DNA from 4 places in the Bradyrhizobium sp. USDA 3315 genome. Region 1 is predicted to be linked to each of the others. Evidence: predicted binding sites of a transcription regulator. Region 1 holds the regulator's gene; each other region holds the start of a gene.
The links. Region 1 encodes LexA, which represses DNA repair genes until DNA is damaged. Its sites were predicted from a motif close to TGTTCNNNNTGTGTTCNG; they were not measured.

Region 1 (4,171 bases):
TCCTGGTGACGCAATGGGTCGCCGCACTCCCGGGCGCGGTCGGCCGCATGGCGGCGTTCGGCATCGGGCCGCTGATCGCAGCGAGCGCCGGCATCATCCTGCTCGGGCTGCTGCGCACGCCGCTGCGCTGGTCAGGCGCGGTGCTGCTGCTGGTGGCCTCGGTCTGGGCGCTCAGGGTGCCGCAGCCGGACGTGCTGATCTCGGGCGACGGCCGCAACGTCGCGGTGCGTGGCGGTGACGGGTGGCTGCATCTGATGCACAGCGCCAAGGATGCATTTTTGGTCAAGGAGTGGCTGGCGGCGGACGCCGACGCGCGCACCGCCACCGATGCGTCGCTCGGCGAGGGCGTCTCGTGCGATGCCGGCGGCTGCGTGACCCAGGGACCCGGCGGCGTCTTCGTCGCGCTGGCGACCCGGCCGGAGGCGCTGGCGGACGACTGCGAGCGCGCAGCCCTGATCGTGACGGCGCGGCCGGCGCCGCAGGGCTGCGCGGCATCGGTGATCGATGCCGAGCGGCTGCGCCGCCACGGCGCGCTGGTGCTGCGAAGGATCAGGGACGGCTACGCCGTCGATGCGGTCAAGCCCGGCGGGATCGACCGGCCGTGGTCGCCGGCAGTTCCCGGCGACGGCGAGAGCGAAACGACGCTGCGCGCGCCCGCCGCCGCGCCGCGGCCTGCGGTGGATGCGACGCCGGCCGAGACCGATCTGCAGGGCGATGATTAGCCGTGGTCCGGCGAGGGGCCGCTCGGCAGCTCGAACAGGCCGAGATGGTATTCGTCGGAGTCGGGGCCGGCGTCGGGCTTCTTGACGAGGGTGAAGGAAGCCTCGGGAAATTGCTCCCAGACTTTCAGGTCGTCGGCCGTTACCGTCAGCCAACCGAACCGGAACATGTAGCGGCCCGGTTCCGTGACGCGTCCAGCCTTTTGCCATGTGACCTTATCGACCACCGCGCACGTCCTCCGTGCCCGATGATGCGCCAAGGCGCCGGCCGACGCAAATCTCCTTCTGCGCCCCGGAAGCGGGAGTCCGGGGTCGCCCGAAATTGCTTAGGTCATCCGCCGCCGAACAGCTCATTCCGCGGCGACGATGCGCTCAACCCAAAAACAGCGTTGCGAATGCGGAGGGCCGCCGCTCCACAACCTTCGGCTTCTGCTCGACCGGCGGATGCAGCGCCGGCAATTGCAGCACGCTAACGCGCTGTCCCTCGACCAGCTGGGTCACCAGCACATGGCTGCCGTCGGGGAATTCGACCGCGTCATGATGCCGATCAGGCACGTCGGGCTCGACTTCGTTGAACACGCCGACGCGATAGTTCAGCGTCTTGGTCCAGATCCAGCGGCTGTCGTAGCGAACGTTCTCGGCGAAAGCGAGCTCGGTGCCCGGCAGCATGCAGACCGCGACAGTGGGGTCATTCTCCGAAGCAAAGCCGCGGGTCGACGTGCCGCGGAACGTCGTCGTGATCAGCGTCTCTCCGACAATGGCGGGGCGCGATGCCACGGCGTGCAGACTATAGTCACACATCGGATGGCTCCTCATTTCGAGGTAGCGACCCGTGCCTCTCCTTGAGGCATTAGGGCCTCTACCAGAGTGGACGATAGCGAACGAGCGTCTGCTCGTTTCTGGGCGATTGTACGACTGGTCCGAGATCGCTCCGATCACAAACACGCGACGCTGCGCGAGAGGTATCGGAGCGCATCGGGCAGGCCGTACGCTACACTATCATGCAAGGAACGATCCGACGTGTTGCTCGTTCCCGGCCGCCGCAAGTATTTGCAATTCAGTATTTGCGATAAAGGCCGATCAGCTTGCCCTGGATGCGGACCCGGTTCGGCGGCAGGATGCGCACTTCATAGGCGGTGTTGGCCGGCTCGAGCGCGATCGATGCGCCGCGGCGGCGGAAGCGCTTCAGGGTGGCTTCCTCCTCGTCGATCAGCGCCACCACGATGTCGCCGGTATTGGCGACGTCGTTGCGCTGGATCAGCGCCATGTCGCCGTCGAGGATGCCGGCATCGACCATCGAGTCGCCGCGCACCTCGAGCGCATAGTGCTCGCCGGCACCGAGCATGTCGGGCGGCACGCTGATGGTGTGGCTGCGGGTCTGCAGCGCCTCGATCGGCGTACCGGCGGCGATCCGGCCCATCACGGGGACCGCGACCGGACGGTTGCCGTCGTCCTCGGCAATCGGCGGCGTGCTGGCGCGCCGGCCGAGGGTGCCTTCGATGACGCTGGGCGTGAAGCCGCGGCGGCCGTTGCCGCCGCCGGCCGAGAGTTCGGGCAGCTTGATGACCTCGATGGCGCGGGCGCGGTTCGGCAGGCGGCGGATGAAGCCGCGCTCCTCCAGCGCAGTGATCAGGCGGTGGATACCGGACTTCGAGCGCAGGTCGAGCGCATCCTTCATCTCGTCGAAGGAGGGCGGTACGCCGGCCTCTTTCAGACGTTCATTGATGAAACGCAGTAGTTCGTACTGTTTGCGCGTGAGCATCTCGAGTATTCCCCCGGTTGATAGCGTCGTTCGATTCCGAGACTCTTCTGGTGGGGCCTGCAGGCCGGGCCTGACCTCAGGAGCATGTGCTCGATGCACCTGCTTCCACGCGGCTTCCCGATTGTAGACACCAGTACTCGAAACAAATCATGAACGGACACTATATGTTCGATATGTGTTCCGCAACCACTTAATTTCCGGTGAACGTGTCGGGCAACGCACAATCGGCGGGGCGCGAAAACCCTATTCGGGCAGTGTCAGGATCTCGCATTCGCTGCCTTCGACGGCCGCCGCCGCGAACGGCGGGCGCACGAGAAGTGCCCGTGCCGCAGCGAGATTCCCGAGCAGCGACGAGTCCTGCTGCGTCACCGGCGTTGCGATCAGCGTGCCGTCCTCGCGCGCTTCGAGACGCGCACGCAGATAGTCCTCGCGCTGGTCGTTGGCTGCGAGGTCGCGGCCGAGCAGGGCGCTCGCGCGGCGATGATGAATCACTTTCCGGCCGCTCAGCGCCCGAATCAACGGCACCAGGAACAGGAAGGCGCAGACATAGGACGACACCGGATTGCCGGGCAGACCGATCACCCGCATCGCGCCGAGCCGGCCATGCATCATCGGCTTGCCGGGCCGCATCGCAATCCGCCAGAACGCCATCTCGACGCCCTCGGCTTCCAGCGACCGCTTGACGAGATCGTGGTCGCCGACCGAGGCGCCGCCTGTCGTGATGAGGACATCGGCGCCGGCCTCGCGTGCCCGGCGGATGCCCGCCGTGGTCGCCTCTACCGTGTCGGCGGCAACGCCGAGGTCGACGGTCTCGGCGCCTTCGGCGCGCGCCAGCGCTCGCAGCGCGTAGCCGTTGGAATAGACGATCTGGCCGGGACCGGGCTGCGAGCCCGGCATCACCAGCTCGTCGCCGGTCGCCAGCACCGCGACCTTCGGGCGGCGGCGCACCGCAAGTTCCGGATAGTTCATGGCGGCCGCCAGCGACAGCGCGCGGTCGGACAGGCGGCTGCCGCCGGCGAGCAGCACCTCGCCCTCACGGAAGTCGACCCCAGCCGGGCGGATGTGCCGCCCGACGCTGGCGGCCTCCGTGATCGTGATGTGGTCGCCGTCGACGGCGGTGTCCTCCTGGATGATCACCGCGTCGGCGCCATTGGGGATCACGCCGCCGGTGAAGATCCGCACCGCCTCGCCGGCGCCGACCGTCCGCTCGAACGGCCGGCCGGCGGCGACTTCGCCGATCACCTTGAGCCGGGCCTTTAGATCAGCCGCATCGGCGGCGCGCACCGCATAGCCGTCCATCGCCGACATCGGCTGCGGCGGCTGGGTGCGGAGCGCCGCGAGGTCGTGCGCAAGCGTGCGGTGGTAGGCGGCATCGAGCGCGACCATCTCCTCCGGCAGCGGTTCGGCGCCGGCGAGGACGGCGGACAGGGCATCGGCAACCGGCATCAGGGCCACGCTCAGAGCTCCTCAATTCTTAATGTTCAAATTCCAAGTGCGGTCAAAGCCCTTGCCACGTCATCCGTCGACGTCACGTGGATAGCATGAAGGCCGCGCGCCCGCGCACCTTCGATATTGGCGGCCAGGTCGTCGAAGAACAGGATCCGCGACGCCGGCACGCCGATGGCTTTTACCACATGATCGTAGGCCTCGGCGTCGGGTTTGCGGAAGCCGATGCTCGAGGACAGGAAGA
Region 2 (4,171 bases), 4.1 Mb from region 1:
CCCGGTGCGATCGGCCGGCGCGCGGATGGCGTCGGCGACCTGGCGGCGGCACTGCAGGATGATGACGACGACGAACAGATGCACGACCAACATCACGAGCCGGATCAGCGCGGCATAGCCGGCGCGATGCAGCCCGAGCAGCAGCGCGACATTGGCAAAGGCGATGCCGGAGACGCCGACGGCGACGATGCGCCGGGCCCAGATCTCGATATAGGCCGCAGTCTCGGCACGGACGCGGAACAGGCCGAACGGCCCTGCCAGCGCGCGCACCGCGCAGATCAAGACGCGCGAGAACACATAGGCGTTGACGACGGCAAGGATCACGAGCCGCGTGGTCGATTGATCGCCGATCTCGGTGCCGAGCAGCGCGGTGGCGATGCCGCCGAACACGACGACCGGCAGCAATTCGAGCAAAAGGCGCCCAAGCACGAAGGGCAGCCGGACCAGCGACTGCCAGGCCCGCGCCAGGCTGAGCCGGCGCCGCTGCAACTCGGGCGCCGGCGTGACGTCGGCAACCGACGACGGCGGATCGACGATGGCGAGCGTCTGCACCGGCATGCGCGCGGTCTGCGGCAGCCGCGCTTCCAGGAACGCGACCGGCCGCTTGATCAGGCGGAACACCACCCATTCGGCGGCCAGCGCGCAGCCGAACACCAGCGCCAGCTTCCAGGCGATATCGATCAAGAGGCCATAGGCGACCGGATCGTTGGCGGTACGCACGAACCAGTAGTAGAACGCCGGGAAATGCGTCAGCGTGCGCGCGACGTCGGCGACCTCGCGCGACATCTCGCCGACCTGCTCGGACACCATCAGCAACAGCTGTGCGCCGAGGCTGTCGGCAGTGAGCGGGATCGGCGAATGCTGCTCCGGCGCCGGCTCCGCGGCGGCCGCCTGCGGCGAGACATTGGCGATGGCGCGCAGCGTGTTGATGATCTCGCCGCGCTTCTTGTCGTCCTGCAGCGTGTCGAGCGCACGTTTCGCCTGCTCGGGCGTCAGCGCGTTGCCGGTAACGGGTTGCGGCGGCGCCGGCTTGGCGGCCGGCTGCGCAAGCGCGGGAGAGACGAACAAGGTGAAGACGAGAAGCAGCGCAAGGCGAAGTTTGTGCGACACGAGGGCCTCATAAAATAACTGCGCGACCGCAAACCCTTGGGAGGAATCTGCTCTCGCGCTCGCGCCATGTCGGATACTCCTTTTCGCCCCGATGGTGTGTCGGAAGTTTGCCGCTGTGACGGCCATCTCTTGGCATTTGCCGCAACACAATCGTCACAGGCGTTGAGCCGCGTTTACACTTCCAGTGCGGGTTCCCGGCCGGTCGGCTCACTACACGTCAGGGGTGAGACCGCAAAATCTTTCGCTTGACGCGCGGGAGCCGCCATGATGTTCTTATTTTGTTCTTTTGTTCCCAATTGCGTTTCGGGGGTTTCATGCACGACGTGTTTAGCGACGACGGTCCGGTGCGGCTCTTCATTCACGACGACGATGAAACCCCGCTGGAATTCGTGCAGGATTTGTTGCGTACGGTGTTTGGGAAATCCGAGCAGGAAGCCATCGCCTCCGCTGCCTTGATCGAGGCCAAGGGCGCCATTCCGTGCGGCCCCTTTCCGGGACCGGTCGCGCGAGCCATCTTCAACTCGGCGAAGTGGCTGATCCGCTCCAACGGCCAGCCGTTGATGATCACCACCGAGTCGGCCGACGCCAGCCGCCCCTGCGATCTCTGCGAAGCCCCGAGGGCCGTGACGGAGATTCTGATCTCCGGTACGACTGCGTCGCTGTGCAGCGACTGCCTGCTCGCTGCACGGCGCAGCTCGGAAGAATTGCCGGGCGAGACGTTTCGGTCCGCTTACGTTGCGCTCGACTGGCATTTCGCCGGCGTTCCGCGCAACCTGATCGTGACACGGGCGCGACAGTTTCCGGGCCACATGCGCGCCGACGTTCAGGTCGCGATCGACAAGCTGCTCACCGATCCAATCCATTTCTTCGGCATCCATGAAGAATATCGCTACGAGACGCTCGACTTCGCGGCGCTGATGAAGGCCGGCCGCAACGCGCCGGCGATCGCGCCGCCGCAATATCGCGACGTCGATATCGGCGAGGCCGAGCCGGTGAAATGCCTCGCCAATGGACTATGGCTGTGCCGAACCGGCGAACTGCGCTACGCCGTGCTGCTGACCTTCCATCGCGAATATAATCACGAACCGTCGCTGCGAATCGAGCTAGCGTTGCCCGCCGGGGCGACCGGCAACGCTTTCGTGCAGCGCACTTTCGCCGAACTGGAAGCCGCCGTGCATGCAGCGCGATCCTATCGCGGCAAGATCCTGTCGCTGGAGGATGGCGCCAATTATCGCGGACGTTCGCGTGGCTTGACCGTGCAACGCCTGCCGACGGTCGCTCGCGATGACGTGATCCTGCCGGACCGGACGCTGGGGCTGCTCGATCGCAATGTGCTCGGCTTTGTCGAAAGCCGCGATCTGCTGCGCGAGCTCGGCCAGTCGACCCGCAAGGGCATCCTGCTGTACGGCCCGCCCGGCACCGGCAAGACCCACACCATCCGCTATCTCGCCACCAACCTGCCCGATCACACCACGCTGATCATCACCGCCGAGCAGGTCGGGCTGCTCGGCGCCTATATGAACCTCGCACGGCTGCTGCAGCCGACCATGGTCGTGATCGAGGACGTCGACCTGATCGCGCGCGACCGCGAGGACATGGGCGGACCGTGCGAGGAATCCCTGCTCAACAAGCTGCTCAACGAGATGGACGGCCTGAAGGAGGATTGCGACATCCTGTTCGTGCTGACCTCCAACCGGCCGGAAGAGCTGGAAAGCGCGCTGGCCGGCCGGCCCGGCCGCATTGACCAGGCGATCGAGGTGCCGCTACCCGACGAGACCGGACGCGGCAAGCTGATCGGGCTCTACGGCAAGGGCCTGCCGCTCGCGCAGCCCGTCATCGACGACGCCGTGCGACGCACCGAAGGCGTCAGCGCTGCCTTCATCAAGGAGCTGATGCGCCGTCTCGCCCAGGCCAGCATCGTCAGGGACGGTGGCCGCGAGGTCACCTCCTCCGACGTCGACGGCGCGGTGAATGAAATGCTGTTCGACGGCGGCCGGCTCAACGCCAAGCTGCTCGGCGGCGCGCAGGGGATGAGTGCGGGGTGATGGCCGATCACTTCGCCGCTGCCGGCAGCAGCAGTGCACGCTCGCCGGCCGCAACGCGCGCAAGCTCTTCCGACACGCGGGCCAACACGCGGTCCCAGGCCTGCGGCTTGTCCTGGCGGAACAGCCGCATGGTCGGATACCAGGGCGTGTCGGCGCGGTCGCGCAGCCAGCGCCAGTCGAGCGCATAGGGACACAACATCCAGACCGGGCGGCCAAGGGCGCCGGCGAGATGCGCCACCGAGGTGTCGACGGCGATCACGAGATCGAGCGCGCAGACGGCCGCCGCGGTGTCGGCGAAATCGCCGAGCGTCGGCGCGAGGTCGACGATACCTGCGCCAAGGCCCCGCAGCACCGGAGCATCGTCCGGCCGCGGCTCCTTCTGCAGGCTGTAGAGCTGCACGCCTGATGTGACCAGCCGCGGCAGCACCGCGTCCGCCGGCAGCGAGCGTTGGCGGTCACCCTTGTGCCTGGGATTGCCGGCCCAAACCACGCCGACCTTCAGCGCGGTCACGCCGGCGAGCGCCTCGCGCCAGCGCGCAAGCTTGCCGGCATCCGCCCGCAGATAGGATGTCGCTGCGGGAATGGTCTCGACGGTGGTGCGGAAGATCCGCGGCAGATTGAGCAGCGGCAGTTGCAGATCGAACGGCGGCAACGGCTCGCCGCGCGCGAACACCGCGACATCAGGCAGCATCGGCCGCAGCAGCGCGACCAGCGCCGGCTGCACCTGCAGAATGATCCGGCCGCCTCTGCCCGTCAGCATCGGCACATAGCGGACGAAATTGATGGCGTCGCCGAGTCCATATTCGGCAAACAGCAGCAGCGTACGTCCGGCGAGCGGCTCGCCCTGCCATTCCGGCTCGTCGAACACGGGATCGCCGTCGCTGAGCATCTTGGTCTTGCGGCGCCACCGATACTCCTCAAAGCCCTCCTCGAACTCGCCGTTCATCAGGAGGAAATGCGCGTGGTTGTAGTGCGCGAGCGGCTGCTTGGGATCGAGCGTAATCGCCCGGCGCGAG
Region 3 (4,171 bases), 940 kb from region 1:
TATCGCTGGGAGGGATGATTTCAATGCGGCTGTATTCTGATCGGATAGACGGTGTGGAGATTGCTCTCGTCGGTCTCGTGGCGGTCTCGTTCATCTCGCTTCTTGCCAGCATAGTGTGGCTTCTGTTCGCGTGATTAACCCTCCGCTCGCTGGGGCCGTTTCTTTGGGGCCCCAAAAAGCCCGGCTCGCGCCGGGCTCTCGGATCATGCGGCTACTGCATGAATCTCTTGCAATAGCTTACGACCGTATCGGGACTGCTCTAGCCGGCCACCTGTTTCTGAGACGGCGCGGTTGACCTGCCTTACCATCTTCGCGCGGATTACGCTTTCTAACGTCAGCGATCCGCGCTTGTACATCCATCGAGCCACATGGAACCAGTCCCATAGCGGGCTCTCACTTGTGATGCGCGAAACAGGGGCAGGGAAGTCCTGACCGCGCTCGCCCTTCGCAAATAGAGAGATGGCGGCCCGCGACATGTTGGTCCTGTCACCGTTGCGGCATGGTGAACCATGTCTATTATCCACTTGCTCAGAGCAGCGGGAAAATCTTCGAACTTCTCAAGGCGCATAAGACGCGCGGAGGAGATCGAGCGAAGAAGCTATTTCAGTTTTTGAATATCATCGGAGCGCGCGCGCTGGGCAGGCACCTTAGGGCGAGTGCTGGAAATGGCAGAGTCCTCCGAGGATAAACAGGAATACGAAAACAAAATCGCCAAACGATTTGGTTTCGAACATCAGCTTGAGTTGCCAATCCCGTTGCCGCCTGATGCACCGAAAGAGGCCGCCAACTGAGGCGGCCTCCGTTTTTCACATCAATAGGACGATAGCCACTATTGCGATGGGGCTCAGCCCGAGCGCCACGATGAGCGCATTGAAAGGTAGGTCACTGCCCATGACACAACCCCTGCGGTTGGGGTTGAAATCCTATTCCTGAATGCCGGATAGCCGCTAGTGCAATTTGTGCCACGGCAACGCGCCATGGGGTGGTAAAATGCCTGGTTCTCGGAGCATACTAGCCTTTATGAGACAGTGGCTAAAAACGGCGCTGATGGTTCTCGGCTTATGCGCAGGCTGGATGGTCGTCGGTTTACTGACCGTCGATGACGACGACGAATTCCGCCAAGTCATTGCGATTTACAAACCGCGCTAACAGACGCCGGCTGTTCCGCTCGTTGAGCTAAATCAAGAACAGATAGCGTCCCACGGAAATTGATGGACCCCATCTGCTCCCCTTGAGGGCACGGCCCGAGTTGCGGGTATGCTTGTGCCCCCTCAGATCGACAATCGAGGGATTGATAACTTCAAGACGAAAATGGCCGTGTCGATGCAGGACGACCGAGTCGAAATCATCGCGGTTTTGTTCGATCAGGAAAATATCCAGAAACTCATTGATCGGCTTACCGGGATCAAGACGTTCTATCCCGAGAAGAACGTGTTTGACTGATAAATGAAAGAGGCCGCCAACTGAGGCGGCCTCAGCGCCTCTTGATCTGCGTCAAGTTCCGGGGCGGCATGACAGATTAACAGTCCTCCACGAGCTAGGAGGATCGGCCATGAAATCCGGCATCGCGTTGCTTGCTCTGGTTCTGGCTGCGCTCTCGGCTATGGCTCAGCAGCAAGAGAAGCCGAAGCGGCTTATTGATGAGCATCGCCCCGGCGTGACCTATGAAGATTGCGTCGCGAGGTGCGATGCATGCATGGGCCACAGAAACGAGGCGTGCATCGCTAATTACTGCCGTGGCTATGAGCGCCGAAAGCCCGGTGCAAAGCCGTTGCCGATTGTGTGCCCGAGCTACGGCGGCTAACCAAAAGATGGGGATATTCCATGGGTCGCTGTCTGGTTATCGTTGCTGTGATCGGCTTGTTCACTTCGTCCGCCAACGCCATGACCATGGAGGAGTGCCGGGCGCAGTACAAAGCGGAATACAACCACCCCGCAAAGAAAAAGGGGATAGGTATCGATTGGCATGGCTATCAAACCAAGCGCTGCGGTATTGACCCGAACGCTAGCGTGCCAGCGCCGAAAGACGCTCCAAAGCCTCACTGATTTCAAACTGAGGCGAGGCTCAGTGCAAGCGCTCGCGAAGCTTCTTTATGATTTCGCGAAGGTCTTTGGCATACTCCTCGATGATGCGCCGAGCCTCCTCTAAGCGCGTGGGGCGCTTTGGCTCCTCCTCAGGCTTGACGGGTTCCTTCATGCCCGGAGGGTTGAGCCGGGCCAGGTGCGGCCGATTGAGTTAGATCAAGGGCACCTCTAATCCCGCCATTTGGCCCTCTTTTTCTGCCTCCGCTCGGAACTTCGTTCCCCCACGGAGAACACCCGGTAACTCCTCCGCTGGGGATAGCGAACACTTGGCGGACCATAACCATTGCTATGGTGAGAACATCCACCGCGCGGTTCAGTAGTCTTACCGAGAACATCGACTAACCCTTGGTTGCAACGGGGTTAATGGCAAACTAGGCCACTCCAAAAATCAAAGCAGGCCACTAGGGATGGAAACAGGCCAGCACCGGTCTGCTCGAAAGAACATATTGCGAACATAGAACAAACGTGGTACGTAGGTTCCCATCAACAATGCATTCCGCCTGATCTCATCGCCCGTTTGTCCCGCTAGCGAATCCCCGCAATAAGGAGCACATCCCAAATGTCCGCCACTGCACTGCGTATCGTCGAAGGATCCTCCATGGACAAGTCCAAGGCCCTCTCAGCCGCGCTCTCCCAGATCGAGCGCCAGTTCGGCAAGGGCTCGGTGATGAAGCTCGGCAAGAACGACCGTTCGATGGATGTCGAGACGGTGTCGTCGGGATCACTCGGGCTCGATATCGCGCTCGGCGTCGGCGGTCTGCCGAAGGGACGCGTCGTTGAGATCTACGGGCCGGAATCCTCGGGCAAGACCACGCTGGCGCTGCACACCGTGGCGGAAGGGCAGAAGAAGGGCGGCATCTGCGCCTTCATCGACGCCGAACACGCGCTCGACCCGGTCTATGCACGCAAGCTCGGCGTCAACATCGATGAGCTCTTGATCTCGCAGCCGGACACCGGCGAACAGGCGCTGGAAATCTGCGACACGTTGGTGCGTTCCGGCGCAGTCGACGTGCTGGTGGTCGATTCGGTTGCGGCGCTGGTGCCGAAGGCCGAGCTCGAGGGCGAGATGGGCGATGCGCTGCCGGGCCTGCAGGCCCGCCTGATGAGCCAGGCGCTGCGCAAGCTGACCGCCTCGATCAACAAGTCCCATACCATGGTGATCTTCATCAATCAGATCCGCATGAAGATCGGCGTGATGTACGGCTCGCCGGAGACCACCACCGGCGGCAACGCGCTGAAGTTTTATGCCTCGGTTCGTCTCGACATCCGCCGCATCGGCGCGATCAAGGAGCGCGACGAAGTCGTCGGCAACACCACCCGCGTCAAGGTGGTGAAGAACAAGCTGGCGCCGCCCTTCAAGCAGGTCGAGTTCGACATCATGTATGGCGAGGGCGTTTCCAAGATGGGCGAGATCCTCGACCTCGGCGTCAAGGCCGGCATCGTCGAGAAGTCCGGCGCCTGGTTCTCCTATGACAGCCAGCGGCTCGGCCAGGGTCGCGAGAATTCCAAGGCGTTCCTGAAGTCGAATCCCGACATCACCGCCAAGATCGAAGCCGCGATCCGGCAGAACTCCGGCCTGATCTCCGAGCAGATCCTCGCCGGCACGCCCGAGCGCGACGCCGAGGGCGAGGAGCCGACGGAAGAGTAAGCCTCCAGCATGATCCGGAAAAGTGCGAAGCGGTTTTCCCTCGCGACAAACGCGAAGCGTTTGCGCGGAGATCATGCTCAAGCGATCACATGACTTCGCTGCAAGCGGGCGCTGAGGACGTTGAGTTGCCGACGTCCTCGGCGCCCGTTTGGTTTTGTGTGTCTTTTGTAAAGCAGTTGATCCTCAGCTTGCGGTGCTGATGCCATCCCGCGTAGCCGGAGAGCATCGTGACAAGTCTGATCCTGGCGACAAGTGAACTCGCGAGCTATCGCCTGAGGCAGGCGGGAAGGGCGGACATCGTCGTCGGGTTGAGGCCGCGCTTCGTTTGGGGGAAAATGCCCTCGTCGGATGACCTCACGACCCTGCTGGAACCGCGTTCCGCAAAGCACGTCGATTTCGACACGCACTGGCTCGACTTCGCCAGTTCAAGATGGACCG
Region 4 (4,171 bases), 2.9 Mb from region 1:
GGGCGCGACCTTCATCTTCTGCCTGCCGGGCTCGCCCGGCGCCTGCCGCGATGGCTGGGACGGCATTTTGGCCGCGCAGCTCGACTACCGCACGCGCCCCTGCAATTTCGTCGAGATCATGCCGCGGCTGGATGAACATCTGCGCCGGCCAAAGGCGAAAGGCGCGAGCGCTTAGCCGCTGCTTTTTTGTCATCCCGACGCGCAATTGCGCATCTGAGGGCGTGTGAACCACGAACCCGAATCTCAAGGGTGAGCTTCCGTGGCCCGGATGGAGCGAAGCGAAATCCGGGGCAGTCTCTTCCGCGGCAGCACCGCTCCCGGATTGCGCTTCGCTCTATCCGGGCTACGCAGTCCAGACGTCTCGGCGCTGCGGCTTCACAACTCCAGCTCCCAGGTCTCGCCGACCAGGTCGACGCCAAAACTGTGATGCTTCTCTTCCTTGACCCGCTGGAAGCCGGCGCGGGCGTAGATGCCGCGCGCGGCGAACAGGATGCTCTGGGTCCACAGCGTCATCTTCGTGTAGCCCTTCTCGCGCGCGGCGCGGATGCATTGCTCCACCAGGGCGCGGCCGACGCCGAGCCCGCGCGCCTTTTCTTCCACAAGCAGCAGGCGCAGCTTGGCGACCCCGTCGCCGCCGTCGACCAGGAAGACCGAGCCGACCGGCTCGCCGTCGACCTCCGCGATCCAGCAATGCTCGCGGGCCGGATCGAACGATCGCAAAAACTGCGCGCAGATATCGGCCACCAACGCCTCGTAGCTGATGTCCCAGCCATATTCCTCCGCATAGGCTTGTCCTTGCCGCGAGACGATCCAGCCCATGTCGCCGACGCGATGGCTGCGCAGCAGGAAGCCGACCGGTTTCTCGGCCGGCGGCTCCAGCGATTGCTCGATCGTGCCCATGGCGCGCACCACCGCGGCGCGACGGTCGCTGTCCATCTGCTTCAATAGTGCCCCGACCTCGCTACGCGAGCGGCGGTCGAGATCGGCGGCTGCGGTACGGCCCTTGGCGGTGAGGGCCACCTCGTTGACGCGTTTGTCGGCCTTCGATGGCTTCCGCGTCACGATCTGGCGGCGCTGCAGCGCCGCCAGCGTGCGGCTGACGAAGCCGGCATCGAGGTCGAGATCGCGCACCAGGTCGGTTGCGGTGCAATTTTCGCGGTGCGCGAGCTCGTAGATGATCCGCGCTTCCTGCAGCGTGAATGTCGAGTGCAGCAGCTTCGGCTCGATGATGCCGAGCTTGCGGGTATAGAACCGGCTGAAGCCGCGGACCGCGGCGACCTGGTTCTCGAGCGTGGTGTCATAGGAATTTGATTTCATCAAATATATTATTTGACGGAATCAAATAATCCGCAAGCGCTTTGTTCAGGCCACCATGATCCGGCTCCGCAGCATGGTGCGGGAGGAACGGCCGAGCCGGCGCAGCAGGCGCGCCTCGGAGCGGCGGGCGTCGGGCCGGTAGCCGCCGATCCGCTCGTAATGCTCGCGCGCGATCAAAAGGCCTTGTTCGGCCGAGGGCCCGGTGATCATCCGGGCAACGAATTTGAGGCCGTCGCGCAGGCCCGGATCGGTGTAGGGTGCGCGGGCGTAGCGGAAGATGCCGGCGCGGTCCTTGCCGCTCGCCGCCACCATCTGGATGAACTGGGTGGTTTCCTCGATCCAGCCGGCATCGAGCACCGCGCCCGGATGCAGGAACATCAGCCAGGGCGACCGCGCCTGCCGCGCGCCTGCCGCAAGCGCGGCGGCGCGCGTGCCCTCGAAGCGCAGGAAGCGGCAGCCGGCGACGTCGGCGACGCGCTCCATCACATCGCTGTTGCCGCGGTCGACCAGCAGCACTTCGCGGATGACGCCGGCGGCCGCGCCCGGCACCAGCGCCGCCAATGTTGCGACCGCGGTGCGCTCGACGCCGTCGGTTGGAATGATCACGCTCAGCATGATTTTGAGGCTTCGATGGCTCAAACGGTGGAGAAACTCCGGCCGTGTTATCACCTTGTCATATTCAAAGCAGCCTGTTCGCCTGCAGAATTTTGTAGCAAGGTTTTGTGGAATTTCTCCGTTCATGTTCTTGATTTGTTCTCGTGCTGTGTTAGCTTCAAAGCATGAGCCGAGCATCCTCTCATGCCCTCAAGCACCCGCCGGTAACGGCGCCCTCCGATAACCCGGCGGGTGCACCTTCCCCTTTTCCCGAGCTTGCGGTCGCAATCGAGCGCGAGCGGCGGCGCGGTCGCGGCGCGCAGTCCAACGCCAGCGGCCGCTACGAGGCCGAGGCGCGGGTTGCCTTCGACGACGGCTGGCAGAGCCTTGAGGACCTGCCGCCATTTGCGACCAGCGTGGCGCTCGATACCTCGCGCAAGGTGATCACCCGCAACGACTCGCCCGACATCGGCTTCGACCGTTCGATCAATCCGTATCGCGGCTGTGAGCATGGCTGCGTCTATTGCTTCGCGCGGCCGACCCACGCCTATCTCGGCCTGTCGCCGGGGCTGGACTTCGAATCGAAGCTGTTCGCCAAGCCGGACGCACCCGCGCTGCTCGAGAAGGAGCTGGCGGCGCCGGACTACGAGGCGCGGATGATCGCGATCGGCACCAACACCGATCCTTATCAGCCGATCGAGCGCGACCGGAAGATCATGCGCGCCATCCTCGAGGTGCTGGAGCGCGCCGGCCATCCGGTCGGTATCGTCACCAAGTCGGCACTGGTCACCCGCGACATCGACATCCTGGCGCGGATGGCCAAGCGCAATCTCGCCAAGGTCGCGCTCTCGGTGACGACGCTCGACCCGAAGCTTGCCCGCACCATGGAGCCGCGCGCCTCGACCCCGCCGAAGCGGCTCGAGGCGATCAAGCGGCTCGCCGACGCCGGCATCCCGACCACGGTGATGGTCGCGCCCGTGATCCCGGCGCTGAACGACTCCGAGATCGAGCGCATCCTCGATGCCGCCGCACATGCCGGCGCCAGGGAGGCGAGCTACGTGCTGCTGCGCCTGCCGCTCGAGGTGCGCGATCTGTTCCGCGAATGGTTGATGGCGAACTATCCCGACCGCTACCGTCACGTCTTCACGCTGATCCGCGACATGCGCGGCGGCCGCGACTACGACTCGCAATGGGGCACCAGGATGAAGGGCACCGGCCCGATGGCCTGGATGATCGGCCGCCGCTTCGAGATCGCCTGCGAAAAGCTCGGCCTCAACAAGAGGCGGACCAAGCTGACCACCGATCACTTCGCCAAGCCGAAGCGCAACGGGCAGCAACTCAGTCTATTCTAGGCGAGGGCGTAGCCCGGATGGAGCCCAGCGAAATCCGGGGTCCCGTGTTAGCGGCTGAAGCTTTCCCGGATTGCGCTTCGCTCCATCCGGGCTACGAAGACGTCAAACAGTGAGTGCAAACATGAGTAACGCCCCGACCGCACGCTTCACCGTCCTCACGTTGGGCGTGAGCGACATGCGCGCCAGCATCGGCTTTTATGAATCGCTTGGGTTCACCAGGAAGATGCGCGCGACCGGCGAGGAGGTCGCATTCTTCGAGACCGGCGGCACCGTGCTCGGCCTGTTCCCATGGCATCTGCTCGCCGCCGATGCCGGGCTGCCGGATCAGCCACGGCCGTCAGCGTTCCGCGGCGTCGCGATCGCCTGGAACTGCAACGACGACGCCGAGGTCGATCGTGTGATGGCGTTCGCGCTGTCGAAAGGCGCCAGGCTGCTGAAGCCCGCGCAGCCCACCAGCTATGGCGGCTATTGCGGCTATTTCGGCGATCCCGACGGCCACGCCTGGGAAGTGGTGCGCGCGCCGGGCTTTGAGGTTCGCGACGACCGCCGGGTGTCAATTCCCGATTAGAGCGCCGATCCCGATGAGGTGGCGGATTGAATAACGGGGAAGGGCGCCAGGTTCCCGGTTGCGCCGCGGGCCGGGCTTGATCACGATCCCCGCATGATTCGGGACAAGTCCAATAGCACGTCAAAGACCGCGTCGAAGAAGAAGCCGGGCGAGCCGGCCAAGCCGGACAAGCGCGTCATCGTGGTGACGCGGCCGAGCTTTCGGCGCGAGCGCGCGCTGATCAAGCGCGGCGTCTGGCCGGTCGCCGGCTGCGACGAGGCCGGGCGCGGGCCGCTGGCGGGTCCGGTGGTCGCCGCCGCCGTGGTGCTGGACCCAAATCGGATACCCAAGGGCCTCGATG

Region 2: the regulator LexA is predicted to act here: its motif matches at 1,379-1,396, upstream of ACVIYL_RS11975 (ATP-dependent Clp protease adaptor ClpS).
Region 3: the regulator LexA is predicted to act here: its motif matches at 2,523-2,540, upstream of recA (recombinase RecA).
Region 4: the regulator LexA is predicted to act here: its motif matches at 2,058-2,075, upstream of ACVIYL_RS17690 (PA0069 family radical SAM protein).

What each region holds. Positions count from the first base shown of each region.
Region 1 is NZ_JBSRYP010000001.1:6,705,883-6,710,053, forward strand. It holds partial or broken gene ACVIYL_RS31435 (ComEC/Rec2 family competence protein) at 1-722, shown strand, start outside; gene ACVIYL_RS31440 (hypothetical protein) at 719-946, opposite strand; gene ACVIYL_RS31445 (hypothetical protein) at 1,092-1,520, opposite strand; gene lexA (transcriptional repressor LexA) at 1,777-2,481, opposite strand; gene ACVIYL_RS31455 (molybdopterin molybdotransferase MoeA) at 2,725-3,936, opposite strand; gene ACVIYL_RS31460 (HAD family hydrolase) at 3,963-4,171, opposite strand, start outside.
Region 2 is NZ_JBSRYP010000001.1:2,610,620-2,614,790, reverse strand. It holds gene ACVIYL_RS11980 (mechanosensitive ion channel family protein) at 1-1,110, opposite strand, end outside; gene ACVIYL_RS11975 (ATP-dependent Clp protease adaptor ClpS) at 1,425-3,155, shown strand; gene ACVIYL_RS11970 (tetratricopeptide repeat protein) at 3,163-4,171, opposite strand, start outside.
Region 3 is NZ_JBSRYP010000001.1:5,764,149-5,768,319, forward strand. It holds gene ACVIYL_RS26775 (hypothetical protein) at 666-791, shown strand; gene ACVIYL_RS26780 (hypothetical protein) at 1,258-1,443, shown strand; gene ACVIYL_RS26785 (hypothetical protein) at 1,553-1,804, shown strand; gene ACVIYL_RS26790 (hypothetical protein) at 1,825-2,046, shown strand; gene recA (recombinase RecA) at 2,645-3,733, shown strand; gene ACVIYL_RS26800 (hypothetical protein) at 3,961-4,171, shown strand, end outside.
Region 4 is NZ_JBSRYP010000001.1:3,846,128-3,850,298, forward strand. It holds gene moaB (molybdenum cofactor biosynthesis protein B) at 1-175, shown strand, start outside; gene ACVIYL_RS17680 (bifunctional helix-turn-helix transcriptional regulator/GNAT family N-acetyltransferase) at 376-1,317, opposite strand; gene ACVIYL_RS17685 (glycosyltransferase) at 1,363-1,932, opposite strand; gene ACVIYL_RS17690 (PA0069 family radical SAM protein) at 2,097-3,263, shown strand; gene ACVIYL_RS17695 (VOC family protein) at 3,385-3,831, shown strand; gene ACVIYL_RS17700 (ribonuclease HII) at 3,925-4,171, shown strand, end outside.